DNA from 2 places in the Rubrivivax gelatinosus IL144 genome. Region 1 is predicted to be linked to the other one. Evidence: riboswitches for the same ligand, from Rfam matches in the RefSeq annotation. Region 1 holds a riboswitch; the other holds the start of a gene.
The links. A riboswitch is a leader RNA that binds a small molecule or an ion and turns the genes downstream of it on or off. The one in region 1 is predicted to bind S-adenosylhomocysteine.
Positions count from the first base shown of each region.

Region 1 (15,157 bases):
GCGCGGCTTGACGCGCGAGGCGGCGAGCTTGGCGCGCGCGCGCGCCGTGTCGACGTCGTCGGCGTGCACCAGCGCCACGCCCATGCGGCGCTTGGCGAAGCTCTCGGGCTTGCCGAACAGGCGCAGTTCGCTGCCCGGCACGGCCAGCGCGTCGGCGACGCCGTCGAAGACGATGCCGGCGGCGTCGACGCCGCCGTAGACCACGGCGCTGGCGCCCGGGCTCTTCAGCGAGGCGTCGACCGGCAGGCCGAGGATGGCGCGCGCGTGCAGCTCGAACTCGTTCTGCCACTGCGTGGCCATCGTCACCATGCCGGTGTCGTGCGGGCGCGGGCTGACTTCGCTGAACCAGACCTGGTCGCCCTTGACGAAGAGCTCGACGCCGAACAGGCCCAGGCCGCCGAGGTCGTCGGTGATCTTCTTGGCGATGTCGCGCGAGGCGGCCAGCGCCGCCGGGCTCATCGGATGCGGCTGCCAGCTCTCGACGTAGTCGCCGCTGACCTGCACATGGCCGATGGGGTCGCAGAAATGGGTCTGCGGCTGGCCGTCGGCGCCCAGCGCGCGCACGGTGAGCTGGGTGATCTCGTAGTCGAAGGCGATGAAGCCTTCGACGATGATGCGGCCGCCGGCGACGCGGCCGCCGGCCATCGCGTAGTCCCAGGCCTTCTTCACGCCGTCGGGGCCGTCGATCTTGCTCTGGCCCTTGCCGCTGGAGCTCATCACCGGCTTGACGACACACGGGTAGCCGATGCCGCCGTCGATCGCGGCCTGCAGTTCTTCCAGCGAGTCGCAGAAGCGGTAGGGGCTGGTCGGCAGGCCCAGCGTCTCGGCGGCGAGGCGGCGGATGCCTTCGCGATCCATCGTCAGGCGCGCGGCGCGGGCCGTCGGGATGCAGCGGATGCGGCCTTCGGCTTCCATCTGCTCGAGCACCGGCGTCGCGATGGCCTCGATCTCGGGCACGACGAGCTGGGGCTTCTCGGCTTCGAGCAGCGCGCGCAGCTGCTCCGGGTCGCTCATCGTGATCGTGCGCGCGTGGTGCGCGACCTGCTGGCCGGGCGCGTTCTCGTAGCGGTCGACGGCGATCGTCTCGACGCCCAGGCGCTGCAGCGCGATCAGCACCTCCTTGCCGAGTTCGCCGCTGCCCAGCAGCAGGACGCGGGTGGCGGACGGGGACAGCGGGGTGCCGATGACGGTGCTCATGACGGGGGGAGGGGGAAGTCGGACGGACGGCCCGGATTGTCGCCGCAGGCACGCCCGGGGCCGCTTGTCGCGCGGCACAACGCGACCTTTGCCCGGCTTTTCCCGCTCAACGACTTCGTCGGAAAGCCGAAACCCAATCATGGCCCACCTCGACGACCTCTTCGGCGCCCCGCTGCACGAGCACCGTGGCGACCGCCAGCACCGCTTCATGGAGTCGGCGGACATCAACATCGTCTTTCGCGAGCTGTTCCGCCCGCTGCAGGCCAACGTGCGCCGAGGCATGACCATCGAGGGCCAGCTGTACGGCATCGAGATGGACCCCTGCATCCCCGGCGAGCTGCTGGGCTCGACCTGGATCGCGCCGGTCGCCGGCACGGCGTCGGACCCGGAGCGCCTGGCCGACAACGGCCTGCGCCGCGCGACGCTGGCCCAGCTGCTGGCCGAGCCGCGGCCGGAGTCGCTGTTCGTCTACGTCTGCGAACGCAAGATCAAGCGCCGCGCGGTGCTCTACGTCGAGCTGGCGTCCGAGGACGGCCAGTACGCCGCCGAGTACCCGATCCGCTCGGCGCGCGGCTGGCACCACCGCGAGCTGGTCGAGGCGCCGTACCGCCGCCTCGGGCCGCTGGCCCTGGCCTGATCAGCGGCCCAAGCCGGCGATCACCGCGCGCGCGACCTCGGCGAAGCCGGCGCCGCGCTCGCCGCGCGTGATCCAGCGCGGCCAGGTGTGCAGCTGCGCGGCGAAACGCCGCAGGTTGGCGACGCCTACCGAACGCTCGAAGGCCCCGAACATCAGCTGGTCGTTGGTCGAGTCGCCGACGTAGACCCAGCGTCCGATCTCGGGCGCCAGCTCGCGCCCGTAGAGCCGGCGCAGCATCCAGTGCGCCGCGCTCAGCTTGGTGTGCGTGCCGATCCAGCCGTTGACGTGGATCGAGCTGACGGTGGCCGTGAGCCCTTCTTCTTGCATCAGGCGCACGACGGCCTGGATCTGCGCCTCGTCCAGCCGCGCGAACTCGGAATGGTCGACGGCGATGTCGGTGACGCGGCCGTCGCTGTCGCGCGCCAGCGTCGCACCCGGCACTTCGCGCAGCACCCGCGCCGCGGCGGCGCGCAGGCGCTCGGCGTTGCGAACGCGTTCGGCCGCGGGCTGGGCGAACTCGATGCGTGCGCCGTCACCGTCGGGGATCAGCGCCGCGCCGCCGTTCTCGGCGACCATCGCGTCCAGCGGCCAGGCGCCCAGCAGCGGCAGGCACCAGCCCAGCGGCCGCCCGGTGATCGCGATCACCGGCACGCCGGCGGCGCGCAGCTCGGCCAGCGCGGCGGCGGCCGGCGGGTCGATCCGGCCCTCGGCGGTCAGCGTGTCGTCGATGTCGGTGAAGAGACCCAGGCTGCCGTGAAGTGCGGCGGGAACGAGGTCGACGGCTTGACTCAAGATAATTGACAGCTCGGCTGGACGGTCGATCATGGGCAGGTCGAAACGTCGCGAGCACGTCTCATGGCCCAGGATTCTGCCGCAAGCCCCCTGCCCTCCAAGCCTGCGCGACGCCCCCGGCGCCCGCGCGCCGTCGCCAGCGGCGACACCGCGCCGACGCTGTCGGCGCCGGCCATCGAGACCAGCGTCGTGCAGCGCGCCGCCGAGCGCCACCAGACCGTCACCGCGATGGCGCTGAAGGACGTGCTGAGCGCGCACGCCAACGGCGACGCCGGCCCCGACGGCGAATGGCTGCGCCAGCTGCAGGCGCTGATCGCCGGCTCGTCGCCCGACGAAGCCAAGGCCCTGCGCCGGCTGCTGTTCACGCGCGAGACCGCCGTCACCGAAGGCGTGGACCCCGACCTCGAGCTGCGCCCCGGCTGGCGCGACGGCGGCTACCCGTACAAGAACCTGATGTCGCGGCGCAGCTACGAGCGCCAGAAGTACCGGCTGCAGGTCGAGCTGCTGAAGCTGCAGGCCTGGGTCAAGGAGACCGGCCAGCGTGTCGTCATCTTGTTCGAGGGCCGCGACGCCGCCGGCAAGGGCGGCACGATCAAACGTTTCATGGAGCACCTGAACCCGCGCGGCGCGCGCGTCGTGGCGCTGGAGAAACCCAGCGACGTCGAACGCGGCCAGTGGTACTTCCAGCGCTACATCCAGCACCTGCCGACGCGCGGCGAGATCGTGCTCTTCGACCGCAGCTGGTACAACCGCGCCGGCGTCGAGCGCGTGATGGGCTTCTGCTCGGACGGCGAGTACGACGAGTTCATGCGCCAGGCGCCCGAGTTCGAGCGCCATCTCGTGCGCAGCGGCGTGCACCTGTTCAAGTTCTGGTTCTCGGTCAGCCGCGACGAGCAGCGCCGCCGCTTCAAGGAGCGCCGCGCCCACCCGCTCAAGCAGTGGAAGCTGTCGCCGATCGACGTCGCCTCGCTGGACAAGTGGGACGACTACACGCGCGCCAAGGAGTCGATGTTCCTGCACACCGACACCTCGGACGCGCCGTGGATCGTCATCAAGTCGGATTGCAAGAAGCGCGCGCGTCTGAACGCGATGCGCTACCTGCTGCACCGGCTGCCGTATTCCAACAAGGACCTGGGCACGCTGGGCACGGTCGACACGCTGCTCGTCGGGCGCGCGGCGATCGCCAGCTTCAGCGCGGAAGAGTTCACGCGCGCCAGCGAGTCCTGAGCCTTGGCGCGGGCCGGCGCGGTATCGCGCGCGGCCGGCCCGTGGCTACAATCGCCCACCTTTTCCGAGGAGCGTTGCAACCTCACCCGCTTGAGGCCAGGCTCGGAAAACCACACCCCCTTGCAACCGCGCTCACCCGCACGACTGTCGTCGTGGGTGGTGGGCGATGCGCTTTTCCTCCCTGACGCCGGCCGCGCGGGTTCCAACCGAACTGGAGCCTCGTGATGACTGCCGTCCTGAAAGCACAGCACCACCCCGACTACGCGATCGCCGACCTGGCACTCGCCGCCTGGGGCCGCAAGGAACTCAACATCGCCGAATGCGAGATGCCCGCGCTGATGGCCATCCGCAGCGAGTACGCCCAGAGCCAGCCGCTCAAGGGCGCACGCATCGCCGGCAGCCTGCACATGACCATCCAGACCGCGGTGCTCGTCGAGACGCTGCAGGCGCTGGGCGCCGAAGTGCGCTGGGCCTCGTGCAACATCTTCTCGACCCAGGACCACGCCGCCGCGGCGCTGGTCGAGCGCGGCACGCCGGTCTTCGCCTACAAGGGCGAGAACCTGACCGACTACTGGGACTACACCCACCGCATCTTCGAGTTCGGCCCGGCCGGCAGCGAGGGCGAAGGCCCGAACATGATCCTCGACGACGGCGGCGACGCGACGCTGCTGATGCACCTGGGCAAACGCGCCGAGAAGGACCTGTCGCTGCTGGACAAGCCGACGAGCGAGGAAGAGACCTGCCTGTTCGCCGCGATCAAGGCCAAGCTCGCCGTCGACCCGACCTGGTACAGCCGCAAGAGCGCCGAGATCATCGGCGTCACCGAAGAGACGACGACCGGCGTGCACCGCTTGAACGAGATGTCCGCCAAGGGCACGCTGCTGTTCCGAGCGATCAACGTCAACGACTCGGTCACGAAGAGCAAGTTCGACAACCTCTACGGCTGCCGCGAGTCGCTGGTCGACGGGATCAAGCGCGCCACCGACGTGATGGTCGCCGGCAAGATCGCCGTCGTCGCCGGCTACGGTGACGTCGGCAAGGGCAGCGCGCAGGCGCTGCGCGCGCTGTCGGCGCAGGTCTGGGTGACCGAGATCGACCCGATCAACGCGCTGCAGGCGGCGATGGAAGGCTACCGAGTCGTGACGATGGACTGGGCCGCCGACAAGGCCGACATCTTCGTCACCGCCACCGGCAACAAGAGCGTCATCACCTTCGACCACATGGCGAAGATGAAGCACAACGCGATCGTCTGCAACATCGGCCACTTCGACAACGAAATCGACGTCGCGTCGCTCGAAGCCAAGTGCCAGTGGGAAGAGATCAAGCCGCAGGTCGACCACGTCATCTTCCCGGACGGCAAGCGCATCATCCTGCTGGCCAAGGGCCGCCTGGTGAACCTGGGCTGCGCCACCGGCCACCCGAGCTACGTGATGTCGAGCTCGTTCGCGAACCAGACGATCGCCCAGATCGAGCTGTTCACGCACAGCGACTACTACGAGGCCGGCAAGGTCTACGTGCTGCCCAAGCACCTGGACGAGAAGGTCGCGCGCCTGCAGCTGAAGACGCTCAACGCCGAGCTGACCGAGCTGACCGAGGAGCAGGCGGCCTACATCGGCGTGCCCAAGCAGGGCCCGTACAAGCCGGACACCTACCGGTACTGAGCCCCGGCACCGCCAGCGGCCCGGCTGAGCCGGGCCGCGGCGGTTGCTTGACGGGCCGCTGTTCCGCCACGGCCCGCTTTTCTCCTGACCGCCTGCGAGTTCGCCCATGAGCACCACGCCCGTCAGCTTCGAGTTCTTCCCGCCGAACACGCCCGTCGGCGCGGACAAGCTGCGCACCGTCGTCCAGGATCTGGCGGCGGTGAAACCCGAGTTCTTCAGCGTCACCTACGGCGCCGGCGGCACGACGCGCGAGCGCACGCTGGAAACCGTCAAGGCCATCGCCGCGATGGGCCACGAGGCCGCGCCGCACCTGTCCTGCGTCGGCAGCACCGAGGCCAACATCGCCGAGATCCTGGCCACCTACCGCCAGCAGGGCATCCGCCGCATCGTCGCGCTGCGCGGCGACCTGCCCAGCGGCACCGCCACCGCCGGCGAGTTCCGCTACGCCAGCGAACTCGTCGAGTTCATCCGCCGCACCCAAGGCGACGACTGGTTCATCGAAGTCGCGGCCTACCCCGAATACCACCCGCAGCAGCGTTACGCGCGCCGCGACCTCGAGCACTTCGCGCACAAGGTGCGCGCCGGCGCCAACTCGGCGATCACGCAGTTCTTCTTCAACCCCGACGCCTATTTCCACTTCGTCGACGAAGTGCACAAGCTCGGCGTGCGCGTGCCCATCGTCCCGGGGATCATGCCGATCCACAACTACGCGCGCATCGCCCAGTTCGCCGCACGCGATGGCATCGAGATCCCGCGCTGGGTGGCGCTGAAGATGGAAGGCTTCATGGACGACGCCGCGTCGGTGCGCGCCTTCGGCGTCGAGGTCGTCACGCGGCTGTGTGAACGGCTGATCGCCGGCGGCGCCCCGGCGCTCCACTTCTACACGCTGAACCAGTCGGCCTTGTCGCTGGAGATCTGCCGCAAACTGGGCTTGGCTCAAGCGGACTGACGTCGGTCAAGAGCAACAACCCGGGACAGCCTGGGGCGTTAGCGGTCTCGAATTTGCGTTAACGCAAATATGAGTGAAATTGATGCGCGCCAAATTGATCTCGGCCATGTGGCCTAGTTCACATCAAGAGAAGAGGAGTCTCTCCATGTTCAAGCGCACCGCGCTCGCGCTCGTCGCCATGATGGCCGGTCTGGCCGCCCCGATGGCCCAGGCCCAGGCTGACGACACCGGCTCGTGGATCGTCCGTGCCCGCGCGCTGTACCTCGACTCCGCCAACAAGGACAGCACCGGCCTCGACCTGAGCGTCAACAACAAGACCTTCCCGGAAGTCGACATCACCTACTTCTGGACGCCGAACCTGGCCACCGAGCTGATCCTGACCTACCCGCAGAAGCACGACCTGAAGGCCGGCGGCGCCAAGATCGGTTCGCTGAAGCACCTGCCGCCGACGCTGACGCTGCAGTACCACTTCACGAACGTGCAGGGCTTCCGTCCCTACCTCGGCGCCGGCGTGAACTACACGCGCTTCTCGAACGTCGACTTCGACCCGGCGGTCGAAACCGCGCTGCATCCCTCGATCGACAAGAACAGCTGGGGCATGGCGCTGAACGCCGGCTTCGACGTCCCGATGGGCGGCGGCTGGCTGTTCAACGTCGACGTGAAGAAGGTCCAGATCCGCACCGACGTGTCCTCCAGCGGCACCAAGGTCGGCACCTTCAAGGTCGACCCGATGCTCTACAGCATCGGCGTCGGCAAGCGCTTCTGATGCTCGAAGCGGCCCGGCACGGCCGGGCCGCGTGTTCCCTGTCCTTTACGTCCTAGCGTTTCCTGGAGGCCGCCCGCGAGGCGGCCTCCGCGTTTCCGGAGCCCACGGCCGACAGCAGGAAGTCCAGCCCGCTGCGGTCGGCGCCGAGCGGCACCGGCGTCAGCGAGACGCCGAGCACCGGGTACGCACCGCAGGCCTCGCCGCTGGAGCAGACGACGCCGTCGTTGTCGTAGTCGCTGCCGGCCAGCACGGTCACCGAGGCGGCGTCCAGCCCGTCGATGCGGTAGCGGTAGACACCGCCCGAGGCCCGCAGCATCGCCTGCTTCAGCACCTTGTCGCCCGTGGCGTCGTAGACCAGCACGTAGATCGGCCCGATGTCCGGCGTGCTCGTCGCATCCAGCTTCTGGATGCTCAGCGGCAGGGTCAGCGTGCGCCGGCTCGTCATCACCGTGATCTGCGGCGTGTAGACGCCGGCCGCCAGGCCGCTGCGATCGACCGTGACGCGGTAGCGCCCCAGGCCGGCGGCGTCGACCGCGACCGGCGCGACGCTCACCGCGGCGCTGTCGTCGCCGACGGCGCCGACGGTCTCGTCGGTCGGCGCGGTGACGCGCAGCGTGAACTCCAGGCTGCTCGTCGTGGTGCCGAAGTCCAGCGCCGAAGGCTGGGCCTCGACGACACCCTGGATCCCGGGCGCCCAACCGCCGTTCTTCAGCGCGATCGCCGCACGCACCGCCTTGGCCGCGTCGACGATGCCCCAGCCGTACTGGCTGTCGTGGCCGGTGGCGCCGGCGTCGTCGGAGAGCTCGCCGGCCTGCAGCAGCGCGTCCACCTGCTCGGGCGTGATCGCCGGGTGCACCCAGCGCATCAGCGCGAGCACCGCGGCGACGTGCGGCGTCGCCATCGAGCTGCCCTGGTACTGGCCGTAGGTCGGCGTGCGCACGCCGCCGGCATCGAAGGTCGCCAGCGTGCTGTAGATGCCGTCGGGCAGACCGCTGCCGGTGGTCGCCACGCGCATGTCGCCGCCAGGGGCGGCCAGCGCGAGCTCGTCGCCGCCGTTGGCGTAGTAGGCGACGCCGCGCTGCGCGTCGGTGGCCGTCACCGCCAGCACGCCGGCGCAGTTGGCCGGGTAGTCGACCGCGGCGACACGGCCGCTGTCGCGGTCGGACTCGTTGCCGGCGGCGGCGACGATCATCGTGCCCTGGGCGCGCACCTGGGCGATCAGCGTCGCGCTGGCGCTGTCGCAGGCCACGCCGCTCGCGCCCAGGCTGAGGTTGGCGACGTCGGCCCGCCGCGCCGGCACGCTGGCCGAGTCGTTGGCCAGGCCGGCGGCGTAGCGCAGGCCTTGAAGGATGTCGTAGAACGTGCCCTCGCCGCCCTTGCCGAGCACGCGGATCGGCATCACCTGGGCCATCGGCGCGACGCCGGCGACGCCGGTGCCGTTGTAGGTGGCCGCGGCGACGGTGCCGGCGACGTGCGTGCCGTGGAACGAGGGCTGCGAGTCGGCCGCGCGGAAGTCGTCGGGGTCGGCGTCGAGGCCGTTGCCGTCGCCGGCCGACGCGGCGTCCTGGACGAAGTCGTAGCCGGCGGTGATCTGGCCGGCAAGGTCGGGATGGTCGGCGACGATGCCGGTGTCCAGCACCGCGACGATCGGCCGCTGGCTCGGCTGCGGGCTCAAGGCGACCAGCGCATCCATCGCCGCCGGCAGCGCGATCTGCTCGTAGTGCCAGCGCTGCAGCGCGTAACGCGGGTCGTCGGGCGGGAAGCTGCCGACCAGCGCCGTCGCGTGCAGCGGGCGGTTGACGGTGACGTAGTCGAAGGCGCCGCTGGCGGCCAGGCGTTTGGCGTACTGCAGCGTCTCGACCTGCAGCCGCGAATCCGGCGACAGCCGGTCCATCCACGCCGGCCGGCGGGCGGCGCGCAGCGTCGCCTCGTCGGCACCGGCCAGCGCCAGCAGGCCGCGGCGGCGCGACTTCTCGTCATCGGCCAGCGCCATCAGCCCGAGCCGCCCGGGCGCGACACGGCCCTTGAGCAGCGACAGCGGCTGCGCCGACACCAGCGCGCCGGCGGCGCGCACGCGGCCGCTGCCTTCGGCCAGCCCGGCGATCAGCTGGCCCGGCACCAGGCGCCGCGCCGCAACCGAGCTCGTCGCGTTGGCGCAGCTGCCGCCGGCACCGGCCGCGGCGATGCGCAGGTTGTAGAGCGACGCGCCGTCGTAGGCCTCGACCTGCACGACGTATTCACCGGGCTCGGTGACGCGCACGCACTCCGACAGCGAGCTTCCGGTCGACGAGCCGACGAGCACGTCGGCGTCGCCGACGCGGCGATAGACGTAGAGGTCGAGGTCGTTGGCCGCGGTATCGGCGGTGAAGTCCAGCTGCAGCGTCTGGCCGGCGGCCAGCGTCACGCGGAAGAAGTCGCTCGGGTCGCCGGCGGCATGGCTGGCGCCGTCCGCGCCCGCCCGAGGCACGTTGACGGTGCCCATCACCTGGCTGGTCGCGGCGATCGGCTGGGCCTGCGCCGAGTCGTCGTTGGCGATGCGCGTCTGGTTCGGGTCGTTGGTGTCGCTGTCGACGACGAGGTTGGCCGACACCGACAGCGTGCCGGAGACGCTGTAGCCGGCCGCGCTGTCGTCGCCACCACCGCCGCCTCCGCCCCCGCAGGCGGCCAGCACCGTCAGCGCCGCGAGCAGCGCGGCCCTTCGCACCAGAGGCAGCGCTGGGCTGCGATGTTCATGAGCCATCGTGACCTCCCGTGACGCCGGCACGGCGAGGGCGATGATAGGCAGGCCGGCCGAGCGGCCGGTAACTTCAGATGTCCGGGTGCTGCCAGTGCACGCCGTCTTCGGTCAGCACGACGTCCAGCGGCACGTCGTGCGCCTCGGCCTCGAGCCAGGGGACGAAGCCGTGCGCGTAGCCGACGCCCACCGTCAGCGGCCGCGGCTGCAGCGTCGCCAGCGTGCGGTCGTAGAAGCCGCCGCCGTAGCCCAGGCGCACGCCGCCGGGGCCGAAACCGACGCAGGGCACGAGCAGCAGCCCGGGCTCGAACTGCTCGGTGTCCTTGGGCTTGGGGATGCCGTAGGCGTCTTCTTCCATCGGGCAGCCGGGATACCAGACGTGGAACCGCAGCTGCTTGGTCTCGCGGTCCATCACCGGCAGGCCGATGCGGCGGTCGGGTTCGGCTTCGCTCCAGCGGAACAGCGCCGGCAAGGCGTCGAACTCGCCCTTGATCGGCCAGTAGGCGCCGATCGTGTTCTCGGTGCGGCCGATCAGCCAGACGCGCAGCACCTCCTGCAGGTGCACCGAACGCTGGTGGCGGTCGACGAGCGACTGCCGTTCGGCCTGAAGCTGGCGCCTCAGCGTCTTCTTGTCGCGGGAGGGCTGCAGCGGCAGCGGGAACGGCAGGTTCATGGATCGGATTGTGACGCTTGCGGCGCCGCCGCAGGGGCCTAGACTGGCGCCGTCATGCGCGAGGACCCGTTTGCACAACACTGCCGCGAACTGCTGGCGCCGCTGGGCGCGGTGCGCGTGCGCCGCATGTTCGGCGGCCACGGTTTCGACATCGACGGACTGTTCGTCGCGCTGATCCTGGACGAGCAGCTCTATCTGAAGACCTGCGCTGCGACCGAGCCCGATTTCGAGGCCGCCGGCGGCGAGCCGTTTCGATACCAGCGCGCCGGCAAGCCGATGCGGCTGGGCTTCTGGACCCCGCCGGCCGAGGCGCTGGACGCGCCCGAGGCGATGCGGCCCTGGGCGCAGCGGGCGCTGCAGGCCGCACTCGCCGCGCGGGCCCCCAAGCCGAGGGCGCCGCGCCGGCGCTGATCAGGCGGCGTGCGCCGCGCCCCAGGGCGCGTGCCAGCGGCCCGGGCGGGCCGGCGTGCGCGCCGGCGTCCTGCACGGCGCTTCCAGCAGTTCGACCTGGGCCGACGGCCAGCCTTCGATGACCCATTCGCTGCCGCAGGGCAGTTCGAGGCGTTCTCCGGCCTGCAGCCAGACGTCCTCACCGTAGGGGCCGGAGCCGCTGCGCGTCAGCCAGACGCGGCCTTCGGAGACGACCAGCCAACGCGGCTGGTTGGCGGCCGGGACACGCATCGCCGTGGCCGGACCGACGGCCCATTCCCAGGGCGCGCTCTGATGCGAATTGCTCATGGCGGTTTGCGACATCTCAGGCTCCACGATCGACTGCTTGGAAGGTATTCTCGGCAGCGGACGGGGCCGGGTCCAATCAAAAATCCGCGCGACATTGATAACCTAAACGCATGAATCTTCGACGCCAACGCCCGCTGTCGATCGGCCCGCTGCGCGCTTTCGAGGCGGTCGCGCGCCGTCTGGGCTTTCGTGCCGCGGCCGACGAGCTGCATCTGACGCAGCCGGCGGTCAGCCGCCAGATCCGCTCGCTGGAGGACGAAATCGGCCTGCCGCTGTTCCTGCGCGGCACGCGCCACGTCGAACTCACCGGTGCCGGCGAGGCCTTGCTGCGCACCGTGGCGCCGCTGCTCGACCGGCTCGACGCCACCGTGCACCAGATCCGCAGCGCCCAGGGCCGCCGCCAGGTCAACCTGACGACCTGGCCCTCGTTCGCGTCGATGTGGCTGCTGCCGCGGCTGCAGCAGTTCCAGCGCGAGCAGCCGGGCATCGACATCCGCGTCTCGGCCCAGGACGCGATCGCCGACCTCGACGACCCCGAGCTCGACCTGGCGCTGCGCTACTGCCACCCCGACAACGCGCCGCCGGGCTCGACGCTGATGTTCGGCGAGGTCGTCACGCCGGTCGCCAGCCCCGGCCTCGGGCCGCTCACCAAGCCCGAGGACCTGGCGCAGATGACGCTGCTCGAGGAGGACTCGCAGCTGCCCAGCGTCGAGTACCTGAGCTGGCGCCACTGGCTGGGCGCCAAGGGCGTGCCCGGCCTGGAGCCGCGCGGCTGGCTCTACCTGAACTACACCTACCAGCAGATCCAGGCGGCGACCGCTGGCCAGGGCGTCGCGCTGGCCCGGCTGGCGCTGGTGCGCGAGTCGCTCGAGCGCGGCGAGCTGGTCGAACCCTTCGGCCCCGCGGGCCGGCTGCGCTCGCCTTTCGCCTACTGGCTGGTGCGCTGGCCGGCGCGGCGCGAACGTCCCGAACTGGCCGCTTTCGAGGCCTGGGTGCTCGAGCAGGCGCAGGCCACACGCGCCGGCCTGGACGCCCATGCCGCCTCGTCCTGATCGCGCCTGACACGGACGGATACTCGTGATCCGCTAGATTCCCCCTTATGAACGCCCTGCAACGCATCACCCGCCGGGCACCGCTGCGCCCGCTCGCGGCAGCCACGCTGGCTTTCGCGCTCGCCCTGCCCGCCGCCCAGGCGCAGACCGGCGACGACCTCGTGCTCGACGCCCGCGCCGCCGCGCAGAAGGGCGACCGCGCCAAGCTGTCGGCGCTGCGCACCGCAGCGCTCTTCGCGTCGCATCCGCTGGCGCCCTGGGTCGACTACTGGGAGCTGTCGGGCCGGCTGCGCGACGCCGACGTCGCCGAGGTCGAGGCCTTCTACCGCCGCTGGAGCGGCCAGTACGTCGAGGACCGGCTGCGCAACGACTGGCTGCTGGAACTGGGCAAGCGCCGCGACTGGGCCAGCTTCGCCCGCGACGTGCCGCGTTTTCGCATGAACGACGATCGCGAGGTGACCTGCTACAGCCGCCTCGTCGAGCATCAGGCCGGGCGCGACGTGCGTCAGGCGGCGCTGGAAGCCTGGTACGCCCAGCGCGACGCCGACGACGGCTGCGCGCTGCTGGCGCAATCGATGTTCGCCGCCGGCCGCTTCAACGTCGACGACGTCTGGCAGCAGGCCAGGCTGTCCTTCGAGCTCGAACGCCAGAACTCGGCGCGCGGCCAGCGTTCGCTGCGCGCCGCGGTGCAGCTGCTGGGGCCCGAGATCGCGCGCGCCGTCGACGACGCGGTCGCCAACCCGGCGCGCACGCTGGCCAAGCCCGACACGCCGCCCTCGGTGGCGCAGATGGCGATGCTCAAGCTCGCCTCCAACGACCCGGCCGGCGCCGCCGCGCAGCTCGCCGCCGGCGGCTGGGAGCAGCGCCTGGGCCGGCGCGACGCCGCCTTCGCCTGGGCCTTCGCCGGCAAGTGGGCCGCGGTGCTGCAGCAGCCGCAGGCGCTGGACTACTACCGTCGCGCCTGGACGCTGGCCGGCAGCGCCGCCACCGGCTGGAGCGACGACACCCTGGCCTGGGGCGTGCGCGCTGCGCTGCGCGCCGGCGAGCAACCCGACCGCTGGACGCTGGTGGCGCGTGCGATCGACACGATGAGCCCGGCCGAACGTGCCGACCCGGCCTGGGTCTACTGGCGCGCGCGGGCGATGGCCGCCGGCGCCGCGGCCGGGGCCGCCGGCGACGCCGAACGTGCCGCTTCGCGCGCGATGCTGCAGTCCATCGCCGGCCAGATGCACTTCTACGGCCAGCTCGCCGCCGAGGACCTGGGCCTGCCCTTCGTGCTGCCGGCGCCGCCGCGCACGCTGCAGCCGGCCGAACGCGAGGCCGCGCGCAGCAACCCCGGTTTCGCACGCGCGCTGCAGCTGATCGCGCTGGGCCTGCGCAGCGAAGGCCAGCGCGAATGGAACTTCTCGCTGCGCGGCCTGGCCGAACGCGACCTGCTGGCCGCCGCGCAGATGGCCTGCGAACGCGAGGTCTGGGACCGCTGCATCTTCACCAGCGATCGCAGCAAGACCGAGATCGACGTCGCCCAGCGTTTCCCGACGCCGCACCGCGCCGAGCTGACGCAGACCGCGCGCCGCGTCGGCCTGGACCCGGCCTACGTCTACGGCCTGATCCGCCAGGAGTCGCGCTTCATCACCGTCGCCCAGTCGGGCGCCGGCGCCAGCGGGCTGATGCAGGTGATGCCGGGCACGGCGCGCATCGTCGCGCGCCGCATCGGCCTGGACTACAAGCCGGCGATGCTGCACGACCCCGAGACCAACCTGCTGCTGGGCACCAGCTACCTGAAGATGGTGCTCGACAACTTCGCCGGCTCGCAGCCGATGGCCACCGCCGGCTACAACGCCGGACCCAACCGCCCGCGCCGCTGGCGCGACGCGCCGACCGTCGAGCCCGCCGCCTGGATCGAGGCGATCCCGATCGGCGAGACGCGCGACTACGTGAAGAAGGTGCTGTCCAACGCCGTCTACTATGCGGCCGTGCTGGGCAGCACCCCGCCTTCGCTGAAAGCCCGGCTGGGCGCGCCGATCGGCCCGGCCGATGCGAGTGCTCCTCCCGTCGATCGTGACCTCCCCTGAACCATGAAGAACGTTCTCGTCCTCGGTGGTACCGGCTTCGTCGGCCGCTCGCTCGTCGAGCGGCTGGTCGAGCGCAACGGCGGCGGCGGTGGCCGCGTCATCGTGCCGACACGCCGCATCTCGCACGGCACCGCGCTGCGCTCGCTGCCCACCGTCGAGCTCGTCGAAGCCGACGTGCACGACGAGCGCACGCTCGCGCGCCTGGTCGGCCAGGCCGACGCCGTCATCAACCTGATCGCCGTCCTGCACGGCAGCCGCGCGCAGTTCCAGCGCGTGCACGTCGAGCTGCCGCGGCGCCTGGCGCACGTCTGCGCCGCGGCCGGCGGCCGCCGTGTCGTGCACGTCAGCGCGCTGGGCGTCGGTGCCGGCGGGCCGTCGAACTATCTGCGCAGCAAGACCGAAGGCGAAGCCGCACTGCAGTCGCCCGGCGTGGCACTGACGATCGTGCGGCCCTCGCTGATCTTCGGCACCGAGGACCGCGTGCTCAACGTCTTCGCCGAGCTGCAGGCCGCGGCGCCCTTCGTGCCGCTGCCCGGCGGCGACGCGAAGATGCAGCCGGTGTGGATCGAGGACGTCACGACGGCCATCGTGCGCTGCCTGGACGACAACACGACGATCGGCCAGGTCTACGAACTCGCCGGGCCCAAGGTCTACAC
Region 1 covers NC_017075.1:517,226-532,382, reverse strand. The annotation lists gene purT (formate-dependent phosphoribosylglycinamide formyltransferase) at 1-1,197, opposite strand, end outside; gene RGE_RS02480 (hypothetical protein) at 1,337-1,834, shown strand; gene RGE_RS02475 (HAD-IIB family hydrolase) at 1,835-2,659, opposite strand; gene ppk2 (polyphosphate kinase 2) at 2,690-3,853, shown strand; S-adenosyl-L-homocysteine riboswitch at 3,914-3,994, shown strand; gene ahcY (adenosylhomocysteinase) at 4,078-5,514, shown strand; gene metF (methylenetetrahydrofolate reductase [NAD(P)H]) at 5,621-6,463, shown strand; gene RGE_RS02455 (OmpW/AlkL family protein) at 6,609-7,229, shown strand; gene RGE_RS02450 (S8 family serine peptidase) at 7,282-9,969, opposite strand; gene RGE_RS02445 (5-formyltetrahydrofolate cyclo-ligase) at 10,037-10,636, opposite strand; gene RGE_RS02440 (TfoX/Sxy family protein) at 10,691-11,047, shown strand; gene RGE_RS02435 (DUF2917 domain-containing protein) at 11,048-11,374, opposite strand; gene RGE_RS02430 (LysR substrate-binding domain-containing protein) at 11,485-12,426, shown strand; gene RGE_RS02425 (lytic transglycosylase domain-containing protein) at 12,474-14,501, shown strand; gene RGE_RS02420 (complex I NDUFA9 subunit family protein) at 14,505-15,157, shown strand, end outside.

Region 2 (15,157 bases), 260 kb from region 1:
CCGCGAGCGTCGCGTGGCCGCCTTCGCCGGCGATCGCGCGCCAGCCGTGGGCCGTCTCGAGCAGGCCGCCGACGCCCAGCCCGGTGCCCGGGCCGAGCACGGCCAGCGTGCCGCGCGCCGCCGGCAGCGCGCCGTGGGCACGCAGCTGCTGCGGTGCCAGCCCCGGCAGCGACAGCGCCAGGGCCTCGAAGTCGTTGAGCATCAGCAGGCCGTCCAGACCCAGCGCCGCCTCGCTCTCGGCGCGCGAGAACGACCAGGCGCTGTTCGTCAGCTCGATGCGGTCCTGCCCGACCGGGGTGGCGACGGCGAACGCCGCCCAGTCGGGCGCCTGCCAGCCGGTGCCGGCGGCGGCCTGGCGCTCGGCCAAGTAGGCCCGCGCGGCCTCGACCGGGCCGGCGTAGTCGGCGCAGCGCACGCGGTGGATGTCGCGCGGCGGCGCACCGGCGCCGTCGACGAGCGCAAAACGCGCGTTCGTACCGCCGATGTCGGCCACCAGCCAGGGCCGCGGCACGGCACTGCCACCGAGGTTCACGACAATCCCTCCCCCGCCGTGCACGAGGAGGACCGGCCGGCGCTCTTGGCGACGATCGGGTGATGGTTCACGGGAGCCCTCCTCGACTCGAACCGGGCGCCGGGATCGGCGCCTTTGCGATGCACGGCAAACCCTTGCAAAGCATCGAAAAGGTAGCAAAACTACAAGTACGCGACAAGCCAATGTTGCACCTGGGCAACTGAGGGCTTCCCCCTGATCCGGACATGCCGGGCATGGGTACTGCTTCGGTCACCTTGAAGCACTGCCCGGCATGCCGCATCGTGGTGCAGCCCTTCCAGGATACGGATCTGACGGGATCAGTAGTCCGGCTACATCGTCACTCGGCGCGCACCGTCAGGCGCCCGAAGCTCGGAACCCGTCCATGACGCCTTTCGAACATCCCCGCCTGCTCGCCGACATCGGCGGCAACTACGCCCGCTTCGCGGTCGAGGCCGCGCCCGGTGCCTTCGGCCACGTCGCGTCCATCCCCTGCGCCGCGCACCCGGACTTCCATTCCGCGGTGCGTGCCTACCTCGGTTCGCTGCCGCCCTCGCTGGCCGACACGATCGAACACGCCGCCGTCGCCATCGCCAACCCGGTCGAAGGCGACCTGGTGCGCATGACGAACTACCACTGGCAGTTCTCGATCGAGCAGATGCGCGAACGCCTGGGGCTGCAGACCCTGGTCGTCATCAACGACTTCACCGCGCTGGCGATGGCGCTGCCGCGGCTGTCCAACGCCCAGCGCCGCCAGGTCGGCCCCGGCGAGGCGCGCGAGCGCAGCGTCATCGGCGTCATCGGCGCCGGCACCGGCCTGGGCGTCTCGGGGCTGATCCCGACCGGCGACGGTTACGTCGCGCTCGGCACCGAAGGCGGCCACGCCAGCTTCGCGCCGCGCGACGAGCGCGAGATCGCGATCCTGCGCTACGCCGCACGCCAGCACGAGCACGTCTCGTTCGAGCGCCTGCTCTCGGGCCCCGGCCTGGAGCTGATCTACCGCGCGGTCTCCGAGGGCCGCGGCGGCGAGCCGCTGCCGGCCACCGAGATCACGCGCCGCGCGATCGACGGCGGCGACGCGCTGTGCCTGCAGGCCGTCGAGGCCTTCTGCTCGATCCTCGGCACCGCCGCCGGCAACCTGGCGGTGACGCTGGGCGCCTTCGGCGGCATCTACATCGGCGGCGCCATCGTGCCGCGCCTGGGCGAGTACTTCGACCGCTCGCCGTTTCGCGCCCGCTTCGAGGACAAGGGCCGCTTCAGCGACTACGTGCGCACGATTCCGACCTTCGTCGTCAACGCCGATAACGCGACCTTCGCCGGCGCCTCGGCGATCCTCGCCGAGCAGCTGCGGCGCATGGACGCGCAGCAGGACACCGCCGTGCTCGGCCTGATCCGACGCGTGCGCAACAAGCTCTCGCCGGCCGAGCGCCGCGTCGCCGACCACGTGCTCGCCCACCCGCGGCCGACGCTGTCGGACCCGATCGCCGAGATCGCGCGTGCCGCCGCGGTCAGCCAGCCGACGGTCATCCGCTTCTGCCGCTCGCTGGGCTGCGAGGGCCTGTCCGACTTCAAGCTGCGCCTGGCCTCCAGCCTGACCGGCACGATCCCGGTCTCGCACACCCAGGTCACAGGCGAGGACACGATGCTCGAGCTGGGCGTCAAGGTGCTGGGCAACACCGCCTCGGCGATCCTGCAGGTGCGCGACCAGCTCAACCGCGACGCGATCGACCGCGCGATCGACCTGCTGACCGCGGCCGATCGGGTGGAGTTCTTCGCCGTCGGCCACTACGGCGTCGTCGCCGACGACGCGCAGCTGAAGTTCCTGCGTTTCGGCGTGCCGTCGATGGCGGTCACCGAACACCGGCTGCAGGTGCTGACGGCCAACGTGATGCGGCCGACCGACGTCGCCGTCATCATCAGCAGCAGCGGCCAGGTCGAGGACCTGCTCGCGGTCGCCGACAAGGCCCACGAGCGCGGCACGCCGGTGCTGGCGATCACCGCCAGCCAGTCGCCGCTGGCCAAGAAGGCCGACGTCGCGATCATCGTCGACCACCTCGAGGACCCGTCGACGCACGTGCCGATGATCAGCCGCATCCTGCACCTGCTGGTCATCGACATCCTGGCCGTCGGCGTGGCGATGCGCCGCGGCGCCGAGCGCGTGGCCGAACTGCCGCGCGAGGAGATCGTCGGCTTCGACGAGGCGCCGCTGGAGTCGCCGCCGCCGGGCGCGCGCCGTGCCGGCCCCGGCATCAGCACCGCCGGCCCGCTGGCGCATCTGACCGCGCACAGCCGATAAAATCGCGGACCCTGCCCCGAGGAGCGTTGCGATGGCGTCGGCCACCAGGCTCGGGGCGAGCCGCGGCACCGGTCGCGGCCGCAGCAACGGCGCTCGTCCCATTCCCCCTGGAGTGACACGATGACCGCTGCCCTGCCCGCGATGCGCCTGTCGGGCCTCGAACCCGTCTCGATCGGCGACGGAACGCTGTTCGTCAACATCGGCGAGCGCACCAACGTCACCGGCTCGCGCGCCTTCGCCCGCATGATCCTCGAGGGCCGCTTCGAGGACGCGCTGTCGGTCGCGCGCCAGCAGGTCGAGAACGGCGCCCAGGTCATCGACGTCAACATGGACGAGGCGATGCTCGACTCGGCCGCGGCGATGGACCGTTTCCTGAAGCTGCTGGCCACCGAGCCCGAGATCGCGCGCGTGCCGGTGATGGTCGACAGCTCCAAGTGGAGCGTCATCGAGACCGGGCTCAAGTGCCTGCAGGGCAAGGGCATCGTCAACTCGATCTCGCTGAAGGAGGGCGAGGCCGAGTTCAAGCGCCAGGCGAAGCTGGTGCGCCGCTACGGCGCCGCGGCCGTCGTCATGGCCTTCGACGAGCAGGGCCAGGCCGACACCTACCGGCGCAAGACCGAGATCTGCGCGCGCGCCTACCGCATCCTCGTCGACGAGGTCGGTTTCCCGCCCGAGGACATCGTCTTCGACCCCAACGTCTTCGCGATCGCCACCGGCATCGAGGAGCACGCCAACTACGCCGTCGACTTCATCGAGGCGACGCGCTGGATCAAGCAGAACCTGCCCGGCGCCAAGGTCTCGGGAGGCATCAGCAACGTCTCGTTCAGCTTCCGCGGCAACGACCCGGTGCGCGAGGCGATCCACACCGTCTTCCTCTATCACGCGATCAAGGCCGGCCTGGACATGGGCATCGTCAACGCCGGCATGGTCGGCGTCTACGACGACCTGGACGCCGAGCTGCGCGAGCGTGTCGAGGACGTGGTGCTGAACCGCCGCGCCGACGCCGCCGAGCGCCTGATCGAGATCGCCGAACGCGCCAAGGGCGCGGCGCGCGACGACTCGGCGCGCCTGGCCTGGCGCGCCGGCACGGTGGAGGAACGCCTGGCGCACGCGCTGGTGCACGGCATCACCGAGTTCATCGCCGCCGACACCGAAGAGGCCTGGCAGACGGTGCGCGCCAAGGGCGGGCGCCCGCTGCACGTCATCGAAGGCCCGCTGATGGCCGGCATGAACACCGTCGGCGACCTCTTCGGCCAGGGCAAGATGTTCCTGCCGCAGGTGGTCAAGAGCGCGCGCGTGATGAAGCAGGCGGTGGCCCAGCTGCTGCCTTACATCGAGGCCGAGAAGCTGGCGCTGCAGGACGCCGGCGGCGACGTCAAACCCAAGGGCAAGGTGATCATCGCCACCGTCAAGGGCGACGTGCACGACATCGGCAAGAACATCGTCACCGTCGTCCTGCAGTGCAACAACTTCGAGGTCGTCAACATGGGCGTGATGGTCCCGTGCCAGGACATCCTCGAGAAGGCGCGTGTCGAAGGCGCCGACATCGTCGGCCTGTCGGGCCTCATCACGCCCAGCCTGGAGGAGATGCAGCACGTCGCCGCCGAGATGCAGCGCGACGCATGGTTCCGCGAGCGCGGCACGCCGCTCTTGATCGGCGGCGCCACCTGCAGCCGCGTGCACACCGCGGTGAAGATCGCGCCGCACTACGACGGCCCGGTGATCTACGTGCCCGACGCCTCGCGCAGCGTCGGCGTCTGCTCGGACCTGCTGTCCGAGGAGCGCCAGGCGGCCTACCTCGCCGAGCTGCGCGCCGACTACGAGCACGTGCGCCGGCTGCATGCCAGCAAGAAGGCGACGCCGCTGGTGACGCTGGCCGCCGCGCGCGCCAACCGCGCCCGCCCCGACTGGGCGGCCTACGAGCCGCCGGCGCCGCGTGCGCCCGGCCGGCGCCTGTTCCGCCACTACGACCTGGCGGAGCTCGCGCGCTTCATCGACTGGGGCCCGTTCTTCCAGACCTGGGACCTCGCCGGCCCCTACCCGGCGATCCTCGACGACGAGATCGTCGGCGAGGCCGCACGCCGCGTCTTCGCCGACGGCCAGCGCATGCTGGAGCGCCTGGTCGAAGGCCGCTGGCTGCAGGCCAACGGCGTCGTCGCGCTGCTGCCGGCCAACACGGTGGACGAGGACACGATCGAGGTCTACACCGACGACAGCCGCAGCCAGGTCGCGATGCGCTGGACGCCGCTGCGCCAGCAGGGCGAGCGCCCGGTGATCGACGGCGTGCCGCGGCCCAACCGCAGCCTCGCCGACTTCGTCGCGCCGCGCGGGGTCAAACCCGACTGGATCGGGATGTTCGCCGTCACCGCCGGCCTGGGCTGTGACGAACGCGCGCAGCGTTTCGCCGAAGCCCACGACGACTACTCGTCCATCATGGTCAAGGCCCTGGCCGACCGCCTGGCCGAAGCCTTCGCCGAGCGCCTGCACCAGCGCGTGCGCACCGAACTCTGGGGCTACGCCGCCGACGAGGCGCTGGCCGTCGACGAGCTGATCGGCGAACGCTACCGAGGCATCCGCCCGGCGCCGGGTTACCCGGCCTGCCCCGACCACGGCCCCAAGCGCGCGATGTTCGAGCTCTTGAAGGCCACGGAGATCGGCATGGGCCTGACCGAGAACCTGGCGATGACGCCGGCAGCCAGCGTCAGCGGCTTCTATCTCGCGCACCCGGAAGCCTGCTACTTCAACGTCGGCCCGGTCGGCGACGACCAGGTCGCCGACTTCGCCGCGCGCGAGGGCATCAGCCGGGAAGACGCCGAGCGCCGGCTGGCGACGCAGCGCCGCTGAGGCTTCAGTCCGCGGCGTCGAGCCCGCGCTGCAGCTGCAGCGCCTCGGCCATCGTGGTGACGCCGATCGTCGCGGCGCCGTCCAGGTCGGCGATCGTGCGCGCGACGCGCAGCGTGCGGTGCAGGCGCCGGCCCGACCAGCCCAGCTTCTCGGCCGCGGTCTGCAGCAGGCGCCGCGCGGCGGCCTCGGCGACGCAGCAGCGGTCGGTGTCGGCCGCGCCGAGGCGGCCGTTGGGCTCGCCCTGGCGGTCGAGCTGGCGCGAGCGTGCGGCCGCCACCCGCGCCGCCACCGCCGCCGAGCTCTCGCCGCTGGGAGCGCCCATCAGCTCGGCCGGGCGCACCGCCGGCACCTCGATCTGCAGGTCGATGCGGTCGAGCAGCGGCCCCGACAGCCGGCTGCGGTAACGCGCCACGCCGTCGGCGCCGCAGCGGCAGGCGCGGCCGGTGGCGGCGAAAGCGCCCAGCCAGCCGCAGGGACAGGGGTTCATCGCCGCGACGAGCTGGAAGCGCGCCGGGAACTGCGCCTGGCGCGCGGCGCGCGAGATCGTCACCCGGCCGGTCTCCAGCGGTTCACGCAGCGCCTCCAGCGCGGCGCGCGCGAACTCGGGCAGCTCGTCGAGGAACAGCACGCCGCCGTGCGCCAGCGAGATCTCGCCCGGCCGCGGCGGCGAACCGCCGCCGACCAGCGCCACCGCACTCGCACTGTGGTGGGGCGAACGCACCGGCCGGCGGCCGAAGCCGGCGCCGTCCAGGGCCTGCGGCGCCAGCCCTTGCAGCGCGGCGCTGACCAGCGCCTCCTCGTCGTCCATCGCCGGCAGCAGCCCGGGCAGGCGCGCGGCGAGCATCGACTTGCCGGTGCCGGGCGGGCCGACGAGCAGAAGCGAGTGCGCGCCCGCGGCGGCGATCTCCAGCGCCCGCTTGGCCGCCGCCTGGCCGCGCACGTCGCGCAGGTCGGGCGCCGGCTCGCCGGGCTCGGCCGGCGGCGGCCGTGCCGGAGACAGCGGCTCGGCGGCTTCGCCGGGCAGCAGCGCCTGCACGACCTCGAGCAGCGTCGCCGCACCGCGCACGTCCAGCCCGCCGACCCGGGCCGCGCTGCCGGCGCTGGCCGCCGGCAGCACCAGCGTGCGGCCGCCGCCGTCGCGGCGCGCGGCCAGCGCCAGGGCCAGCGCGCCGCGCACCGGGCGAAGCTCGCCGGCCAGCGACAGCTCGCCGGCGAACTCGCAGGCCGCCAGCCGGGCGGCGTCGAGCACGCCGTCGGCGGCCAGGATGCCCAGCGCGATCGGCAGGTCGAAACGCCCCGACTCCTTGGGCAGGTCGGCCGGCGCCAGGTTGACCGTGATGCGTTTGTTGTGCGGGAACTGGAAGCCGCTGTGCTGCAGCGCCGCGCGCACGCGCTCGCGCGATTCCTTGACTTCGGTATCCGCGAGGCCGACGAGCGTGAAACACGGCAAACCGTTGGCGAGCTGCACCTCGACGTGCACCGCCGGCGCGTCCAGCCCGTCGAGCGCACGGCTCGCCACCACCGCCAAGCTCATCTGCCGCCTCCCCGCGGCGATTGTCCGGGCCGCCGGCGGCGCGCACGCGGCGGCGGCCTCGCACCAAGGGAGTGCACCAAAAGAGGGATGCACGGCGCCGTGCATCGCATGGAAGCCGGCCGCAGCCCCGTCCGCCGCGGCTGTAACCGTTTGTGGTCACTGGCATGGAAGCTGCAGTAGCCGCGACGGCACTCGTCACCTCCGCACTGCAGCCCCTCATGAAGAGACTGATCCCGGCCAGCCCCGACACCGCAGCGACTCCCGCGGTGCAGGCCCTGGGCCGAGCGCATCCGGTGCCGAAGCACATCCCCGTCGCCACGGCCGGCCACGTCCGCACGGCGCGCTCCGGCGCGGCGTCGGCGGGCGGGCACACGCAACCCTAGAGGACCAGAGGACCGACCATGAAGATGGTGACCGCGATCGTCAAACCATTCAAGCTCGATGAAGTGCGCGAGGCCCTCAGCGGCATCGGCGTTCAGGGCATCACCGTGACCGAGGTGAAAGGCTTCGGCCGCCAGAAGGGCCACACCGAGCTCTACCGCGGCGCCGAGTACGTCGTCGACTTCCTGCCCAAGGTGAAGATCGAAGCCGCCGTCGACGAAGCCATCGTCGACCGCGTCATCGAGGCGATCGAAGGCGCCGCCCGCACCGGCAAGATCGGCGACGGCAAGATCTTCGTCAGCTCGCTCGAGCAGGTGGTTCGCATCCGGACCGGCGAAACCGGCACCGACGCCCTCTGAAGGCGCGACCCGAGACCAACCCGAGAAACCACCCCATCATGAAGAAACTGCTATCGATCCTGGCCGTGGGGCTCGCGCTCCTGGGCTCGGTGGACCTGGCGCTCGCCCAGGACGCCGCCTCGGCCGCTGCCGCCGCTTCCGACGCCGTGGCCACCGCCGCGGCGGCCGCACCGGCCGAAGCCGCTTCCGCGGCTGCCGATGCCGCCTCGGCCGCCGTCGCTGCCCCGGTGCCCAACAAGGGCGACGTGAGCTGGATGCTCGTCTCCACGCTGCTGGTGATCATGATGTCGATCCCCGGCCTGGCGCTGTTCTACGGCGGCCTGGTGCGCAGCAAGAACATGCTGTCGGTGCTGATGCAGGTGTTCGTCACCTTCTCGCTGATCACCGTGCTGTGGGTCGTCTACGGCTACAGCCTGGCGTTCACCGAAGGCAACCAGTTCATCGGCAGCTTCGACCGGCTGTTCCTGAAGGGCATCTTCGACCCCGCGACCGGCGCGTTCGCGATGGGCGCGACCTTCAGCAAGGGCGTCGTGATCCCCGAGATCGTCTTCGTCGCCTTCCAGGCCACGTTCGCGGCCATCACCTGCGGCCTGATCGTCGGCGCCTTCGCCGAACGCGTGAAGTTCTCCGCCGTGCTGCTGTTCATGGTGCTGTGGTTCACCTTCAGCTACACGCCGATCGCGCACATGGTCTGGTACTGGATGGGCCCGGACGCCTACACCGGCCCTGAAGTCGTCGACGCGATGAACGCCAAGGCCGGCCTGCTGTGGCAGTGGGGCGCGCTGGACTTCGCTGGCGGCACCGTGGTGCACATCAACGCCGCCGTCGCCGGCCTGGTCGGCGCCTACATGATCGGCAAGCGCATCGGCTACGGCAAGGAAGCCATGGCCCCGCACAACCTGACGATGACCATGGTCGGCGCCTCGCTGCTGTGGGTCGGCTGGTTCGGCTTCAACGCCGGCTCGGCGCTGGAAGCGGGCAACAGCGCCGCGCTGGCCTTCCTGAACACCTTCTCCGCCACCGCCGCCGCGGTGCTGGCCTGGTGCGTCGGCGAAGCGCTGATCAAGGGCAAGGCCTCGATGCTGGGTGCCGCCTCGGGTGCCGTCGCCGGCCTCGTGGCCATCACCCCGGCCGCCGGCAACGTCGGCATCGTCGGCGGCCTGGTCATCGGCTTCATCGCCGGCTTCGCCTGCCTGTGGGGCGTCACCGGCCTGAAGAAGATCCTCGGCGCCGACGACTCGCTGGACGTGTTCGGCGTGCACGGCGTCGGCGGCATCATCGGTGCGCTGCTGACCGGTGTGTTCAACAACCAGGCGCTCGGCGGCCCGGGCCTGGTGACCGACTGGGTCACCGCCACGGTCGGCTCCAACGACATCCTGACCCAGCTGCTGATCCAGGCCAAGGCCGTCGGCGTGACCATCGTCTGGTCGGCTGCGGTCGCGTTCGTCTCGTACTGGGTCGTCGACAAGGTCATCGGCCTGCGCGTGCCGGAAGAAGAGGAACGCGAAGGTCTGGACATCACCTCGCACGGCGAGACGGCCTACAACAAGTAAGCTGCCGTCACCGCGACACGGGGCCGCCTTCGGGCGGCCCTTTTTCTTGCCCATGACGGTCGCGCAGCGGATGCCCGCGGCGCTTGTGCTTCGTGCCGCCGCCCCCACGTGCCAGAATTTCCGCCTCACCCTCCCCGCCTGCCATGGTCCCCAATCTCGTCACCGCCCTCACCGGCCCGATCAACGAGCTCGAGGCGCGCGTCCTGGAGTCGATGCCGGCGATCGAACGCTGGTTCCGGCTCGAATGGATGGAGCACACGCCTCCGTTCTATACCTCGGTGGACCTGCGCAACGCCGGCTTCAAGCTCGCGCCGGTCGACACCAACCTGTTCCCCGGCAGCTTCAACCACCTGACGCCGCAGATGCTGCCGCTGGCGGTGCAGGCGGCGATGGCGGCGATCGAGAAGATCTGCCCCGAAGCCAAGAACCTGCTGCTGATCCCGGAGCGCCACACGCGCAGCCCCGAGTACCTGGCCAACCTGCAGTGCCTGATCCAGGTCTTCAACCAGGCGGGCCTGAACGTGCGCCTGGGCTCGCTGGACGAGGACCTGAAGTCGCCGGTGCCGCTGGCCCTGCCCGACGGCGGCGAGCTGGTGCTCGAGCCGCTGCTGCGCGCCCGCGGCCGCCTGGGGCTCAAGGACTTCGACCCCTGCACGATCCTGCTGAACAACGACTTGTCGGCGGGCACGCCGGCGATCCTGGAAGACCTGCACCAGCAGTACCTGCTGCCGCCGCTGCACGCCGGCTGGGGCGTGCGCCGCAAGAGCCGCCACTTCCGCAGCTACGAGGAAGTCGCCAAGAAGTTCGCCAAGCTGCTGGGCATGGACCCCTGGCTGATCAACCCGATGTACGGCCAGTGCGGCCAGGTCGACTTCGGCGAAGCCACCGGCCTGGAGTGCGTGCAGTCGGCCGCCGACCAGCTGCTGGCCAAGGTGCGCCGCAAGTACAAGGAATACGGCATCGCCGAGAAGCCCTTCGTCGTCGTCAAGGCCGACAACGGCACCTACGGCATGGGCGTGATGACGGTGCGCGACGCCAAGGAGCTCGACGAGATCAGCCGCCACACGCGCGAGCGCATGAGCGTCGCCAAGGACGGCCAGCACATCAGCGAGGTCATCATCCAGGAAGGCGTGCCGACGCACGAACGCGTGGCCGACGCCGCCGCCGAACCGGTGGTCTGCATGATCGACCGCTACGTCGTCGGCGGCTTCTACCGCGTGCACGGCGAACGCGGCATCGACGAGAACCTCAACGCGCCGGGCTCGGACGTCGTGCCGCTGGCCTTCGCCGAATCGACCCAGCTGCCGCGCCCGGGCGCCAAGCCCGGCGCCAGTGCGCCCAACCGCTTCTACATGTACGGCGTCATCGGCCGGCTGGCGATGCTGGCCGCGGCCTACGAGCTGGAAGCCACCGACCCGGACGCCGAGATCTACGAGTAGCCGACTCCGGGCCTGCGGCGTGCCCGCGCACGCCGGCCCGGGTTTCGCTACGATCGCGCCGCATCCGCGCGGCCGCGAGGCCTGCCGTCTCGTGACTCCGCATCCGCCCACCCCCCGCACGCCCGCCGCCGTCGCCGCGCTCACGCTCGGCGCGCTCGGCGTCGTCTATGGCGACATCGGCACCAGCCCGCTGTACGCGCTGAAGGAAGTCTTCCACGCCGGCCACGTGCCGGTGACGCGGGAGAACATCCTCGGCGTGCTGTCGCTGATCTTCTGGACGATGACGATCATCGTCTCGCTGAAATACGTGCTGCTGATCCTGCGCGCGGACAACCGCGGCGAGGGCGGCCTGATCGCGATGCTGGCGCTGGCGACCTCGGCAGTGGCCGAGAAGCCCCGGCTGCGCCGCGGCCTGCTGGCGCTGGGCATGTTCGGCACGGCGATCTTCTACGGCGACGGCGTCATCACGCCGGCGGTGTCGGTGCTGTCGGCGGTCGAGGGCCTGGAGGTCGCCGCGCCGCAGCTCGAACACTGGGTCGTGCCGATCACGCTGATCGTGCTGACCGGGCTGTTCTCGGTGCAGCGCTTCGGCACCGGCGGCATCGGCCGCGCCTTCGGGCCGGTGACGATGATCTGGTTCGCGGTGCTGATCGCGCTGGGCGTGCCGCAGATCATCGAGCACCCGACGGTGCTGGTCGCGATGTCGCCCACCCACGCGGCGCATTTCATCGCCCACCACCCGCTGGTGGCCTTCATCGCGCTGGGCTCGGTGGTGCTGGTCGTCACCGGCGGCGAGGCGCTGTACGCCGACCTGGGCCACTTCGGCCGGCTGCCGATCCGCATCGCCTGGTACGGGCTGGTGGCGCCGGCGCTGGTCGTCAACTACTTCGGCCAGGGCGCGCTGCTGCTCGAGGACCCGACGGCCGTCGAGAACCCGTTCTTCCTGCTGGCCCCGGGCTGGGCGCGGCTGCCGCTGGTGCTGCTGGCCACCGCGGCCACCGTCATCGCCTCGCAGGCGCTGATCACGGCCGCCTTCTCGGTGACCAAGCAGGCCATCCAGCTCGGCCTGCTGCCGCGGCTGCGGGTGGTGCACACCTCGGTGCGCGACACCGGCCAGATCTACGTGCCCTTCGTCAACTGGGGGCTGTACGCCTGCATCGTGCTGGCGGTCGGGCTGTTCGGCAGCTCGTCCAAGCTGGCCGCGGCCTACGGCATCACGGTGACGCTGGACATGACGATCACGACGATCATGACCTTCTTCGTCATCCGCTACGGCTGGAAGTACCCGCTGGCGCTGGCGCTGGCGGCGACCGGCTTCTTCCTCGCGATCGACGTCACCTTCTTCGCCTCCAACGTGCTGAAGCTGCTGGCCGGCGGCTGGTTCCCGCTGGTCATCGGCATCGCGATGTTCACGCTGATGCGCACCTGGGTCGACGGCCGCCGCCTCGTCGGCGAACGCCTGCGCGACGAAGCCATCGACCTGAAGAGCTTCCTGGAGGCGGTGTTCGTGAGCCCGCCGACACGCGTGTCGGGCACCGCGATCTTCCTGTCCAGCGAAGCCGGCCTGACGCCCAACGCGCTGATGCACAACCTCAAGCACAACAAGGTGCTGCACGAGCACAACGTCTTCGTCACCGTGCAGCATCACGAGGTGCCCTGGGTCGGCTTCGACAAGCGGCTGGAAGTCGAGCAGCTGGGCCACCGCTGCTGGCAGGTGCGGCTGCACTTCGGCTTCATGAACGATCCCGACGTGCCCGAGGCGCTGAAGCTGCTGCAGGGCCGCGGCGTGCCGCTGGACGAGATGGAGACCAGCTACTTCCTGTCGCGCGACGCGGTGATCCCGACCTTCGGCGGCGGCATGGCGCTGTGGCGCGAAAAGCTCTTCGCCAGCATGCACCGCAACGCGGCTGCGGCCGGCGACTTCCTGAACCTGCCCGCCAACCGCATCGTGGAGTTGGGCGCAAAGGTCGAGATCTGAGTGTCTGAGACGATGCGAGCGCGGATCTCGCTGCGCGACCTGTCGCTGCCCGCCGTCGTCGCCGGCTTCGTCGCCGTGCTCGTGGGCTTCACGAGTTCGGTGGTCATCGTCTTCCAGGCCGCCGCGGCCTTCGGCGCGACGCCGGCGCAGACGGTGTCGTGGATGTGGGCGCTGGGGCTGGGCATGGGGCTGACCAGCGCGGGCTTGAGCCTCTGGTACCGCCTGCCGGTGCTGACCGCCTGGTCGACGCCCGGTGCGGCGCTGCTGGCCACCGCCGGCAGCGGCTTCTCGATGGGCGAGGCAGTCGGCGCCTTCATGCTCTGCGCGCTGCTGATCACCGCCGCCGGGGCCACCGGCGCCTTCGCACGCGTGATGAACCGGCTGCCGCAGTCGCTGGCCGCGGCGCTGCTGGCCGGCGTGCTGGCGCGTTTCGCCTTCGACGCCTTCGGCGCGATGCAGCGCGAGTTCACGCTGGTCTTCGCGATGCTGCTGGCCTACCTGGCCGGCCGGCGCTGGTGGCCGCGGTACGCGGTGCCGGGCGTGCTCGCCGTCGGCGCGCTGATCGCCGCCGCGCGCGGCCAGCTGCACCTGGGCGGCATCGAATGGCAGTGGGCCCAGCCGGTGTTCACGATGCCCGAGTTCAGCGTCGCGGCGACGATCGGCCTGGCGCTGCCGCTGTTCATCGTCACGATGGCCTCGCAGAACCTGCCGGGCGTCGCCGCGCAGCGTGCCGCCGGCTACGACACGCCGGTGTCGCCGGTCGTCGCCACCACCGGCATCGCCTCGCTGCTGCTGGCGCCCTTCGGCGGCTACGCGCTGAACCTGGCGGCGATCACCGCCGCGATCTGCATGGGCCGCGAAGCCCACGAAGACCCGGCGCGGCGCTACTGGGCCTCGACGATGGCCGGCCTGTTCTACATCGTCGTCGGCCTGCTCGGCGGCGCCGTCGTCGGCCTGATCGCCGCCTTCCCGAAGGAACTGGTGGTGGCGGTGGCCGGCTTCGCGCTGCTGGGCACGATCGGCACCGGCCTGGCCGTCGCGACCAAGGACGAGAAGAGCCGCGAGGCGGCGCTGATCACCTTTCTCGTCACCGCCAGCGGCCTGAGCCTGTGGGGCGTGGGCGCGGCCTTCTGGGGCGTGGTCGCCGGCGCGCTGGCGCTGGCCGTGCAACACTGGCGCCCCACCCGTTAGGACCCTGCATGGACCTGCTCTTCGTCGCCGACCCGCTGGAAGGCTTCAAGACCTACAAGGACAGCACCTTCGCGATGATGCGCGAGGCCGCGCGCCGCGGCCACGGCCTGCTGCACTGCGAATCGCGCGCGCTGCGCTGGCAGCGTGGCGGCAGCGTCGTCGCCGACACGCGCCGCATCGAGCTCACCGGCGACGCGCACGACTGGTTCCGCGTCGTCGAGAGCACCGAGACGCGGGTCGCCGACACCGGCGCCGTGCTGATGCGCCAGGACCCGCCCTTCGACAGCGAGTACTTCTACGCCACGCACCTGCTCGGCCAGGCCGAGCGCGAAGGCGCACGCGTCTTCAACAAGCCGGCGGCGCTGCGCGACCACCCGGAGAAGCTGGCGATCCTGGAGTTCCCGGAACACATCGCGCCGACGCTGGTGACGCGCGACGCCGCCGCCGTGCGGCGCTTCCACGACGAGCACCGCGACGTCATCCTGAAGCCGCTGGACGGCATGGGCGGCATGGGCATCTTCCGCGTCGGCCCCGACGGCCTGAACCTGGGCAGCGTCATCGAGACGCTGAACGCCGGCGGCACGCGCACGCTGATGGTCCAGCGCTACGTGCCCGAGATCGTGCACGGCGACAAGCGTGTGCTGGTCATCGCCGGCAAGCCGGTGCCTTACGTGCTGGCGCGTATCCCGCAGGGCAGCGAGATCCGCGGCAACCTCGCCGCCGGCGGCAAGGGCGTGGCCCAGCCGCTGTCGCCGCGCGACCGCGAGATCGCCGAGGCCCTGGGCCCGGTGCTGGCCGCGCGCGGGCTGCTGCTCGTCGGCCTGGACGTCATCGGCGACCGCCTCACCGAGATCAACGTCACCAGCCCGACCTGCTTCCAGGAGATCCAGCAGCAGACCGGCTTCGACGTCGCGGCGATGTTCGTCGACGCGCTGGAAGCCGCGCTGGCGCCCTAGGCGCGCACGAAACGCAGCGCGCCGTTGGCGACACGCCGGCGCAGCGCCGTGACCTCCGGCGCCACGGCCTCGGGTTCGCCCAGCAGCGCCCGCGCGA
Region 2 covers NC_017075.1:254,661-269,817, reverse strand. The annotation lists gene glk (glucokinase) at 1-532, opposite strand, end outside; gene RGE_RS01245 (glucokinase) at 915-2,825, shown strand; S-adenosyl-L-homocysteine riboswitch at 2,838-2,927, shown strand; gene metH (methionine synthase) at 2,946-5,669, shown strand; gene RGE_RS01235 (YifB family Mg chelatase-like AAA ATPase) at 5,674-7,203, opposite strand; gene RGE_RS01230 (P-II family nitrogen regulator) at 7,605-7,943, shown strand; gene RGE_RS01225 (ammonium transporter) at 7,982-9,496, shown strand; gene gshA (glutamate--cysteine ligase) at 9,640-10,935, shown strand; gene RGE_RS01215 (potassium transporter Kup) at 11,027-12,913, shown strand; gene RGE_RS01210 (benzoate/H(+) symporter BenE family transporter) at 12,926-14,104, shown strand; gene gshB (glutathione synthase) at 14,113-15,060, shown strand; gene RGE_RS01200 (serine hydroxymethyltransferase) at 15,057-15,157, opposite strand, start outside.
Region 2: linked by a shared signal. The riboswitch ahead of metH (methionine synthase) and the one ahead of ahcY (adenosylhomocysteinase) in region 1 are both predicted to bind S-adenosylhomocysteine.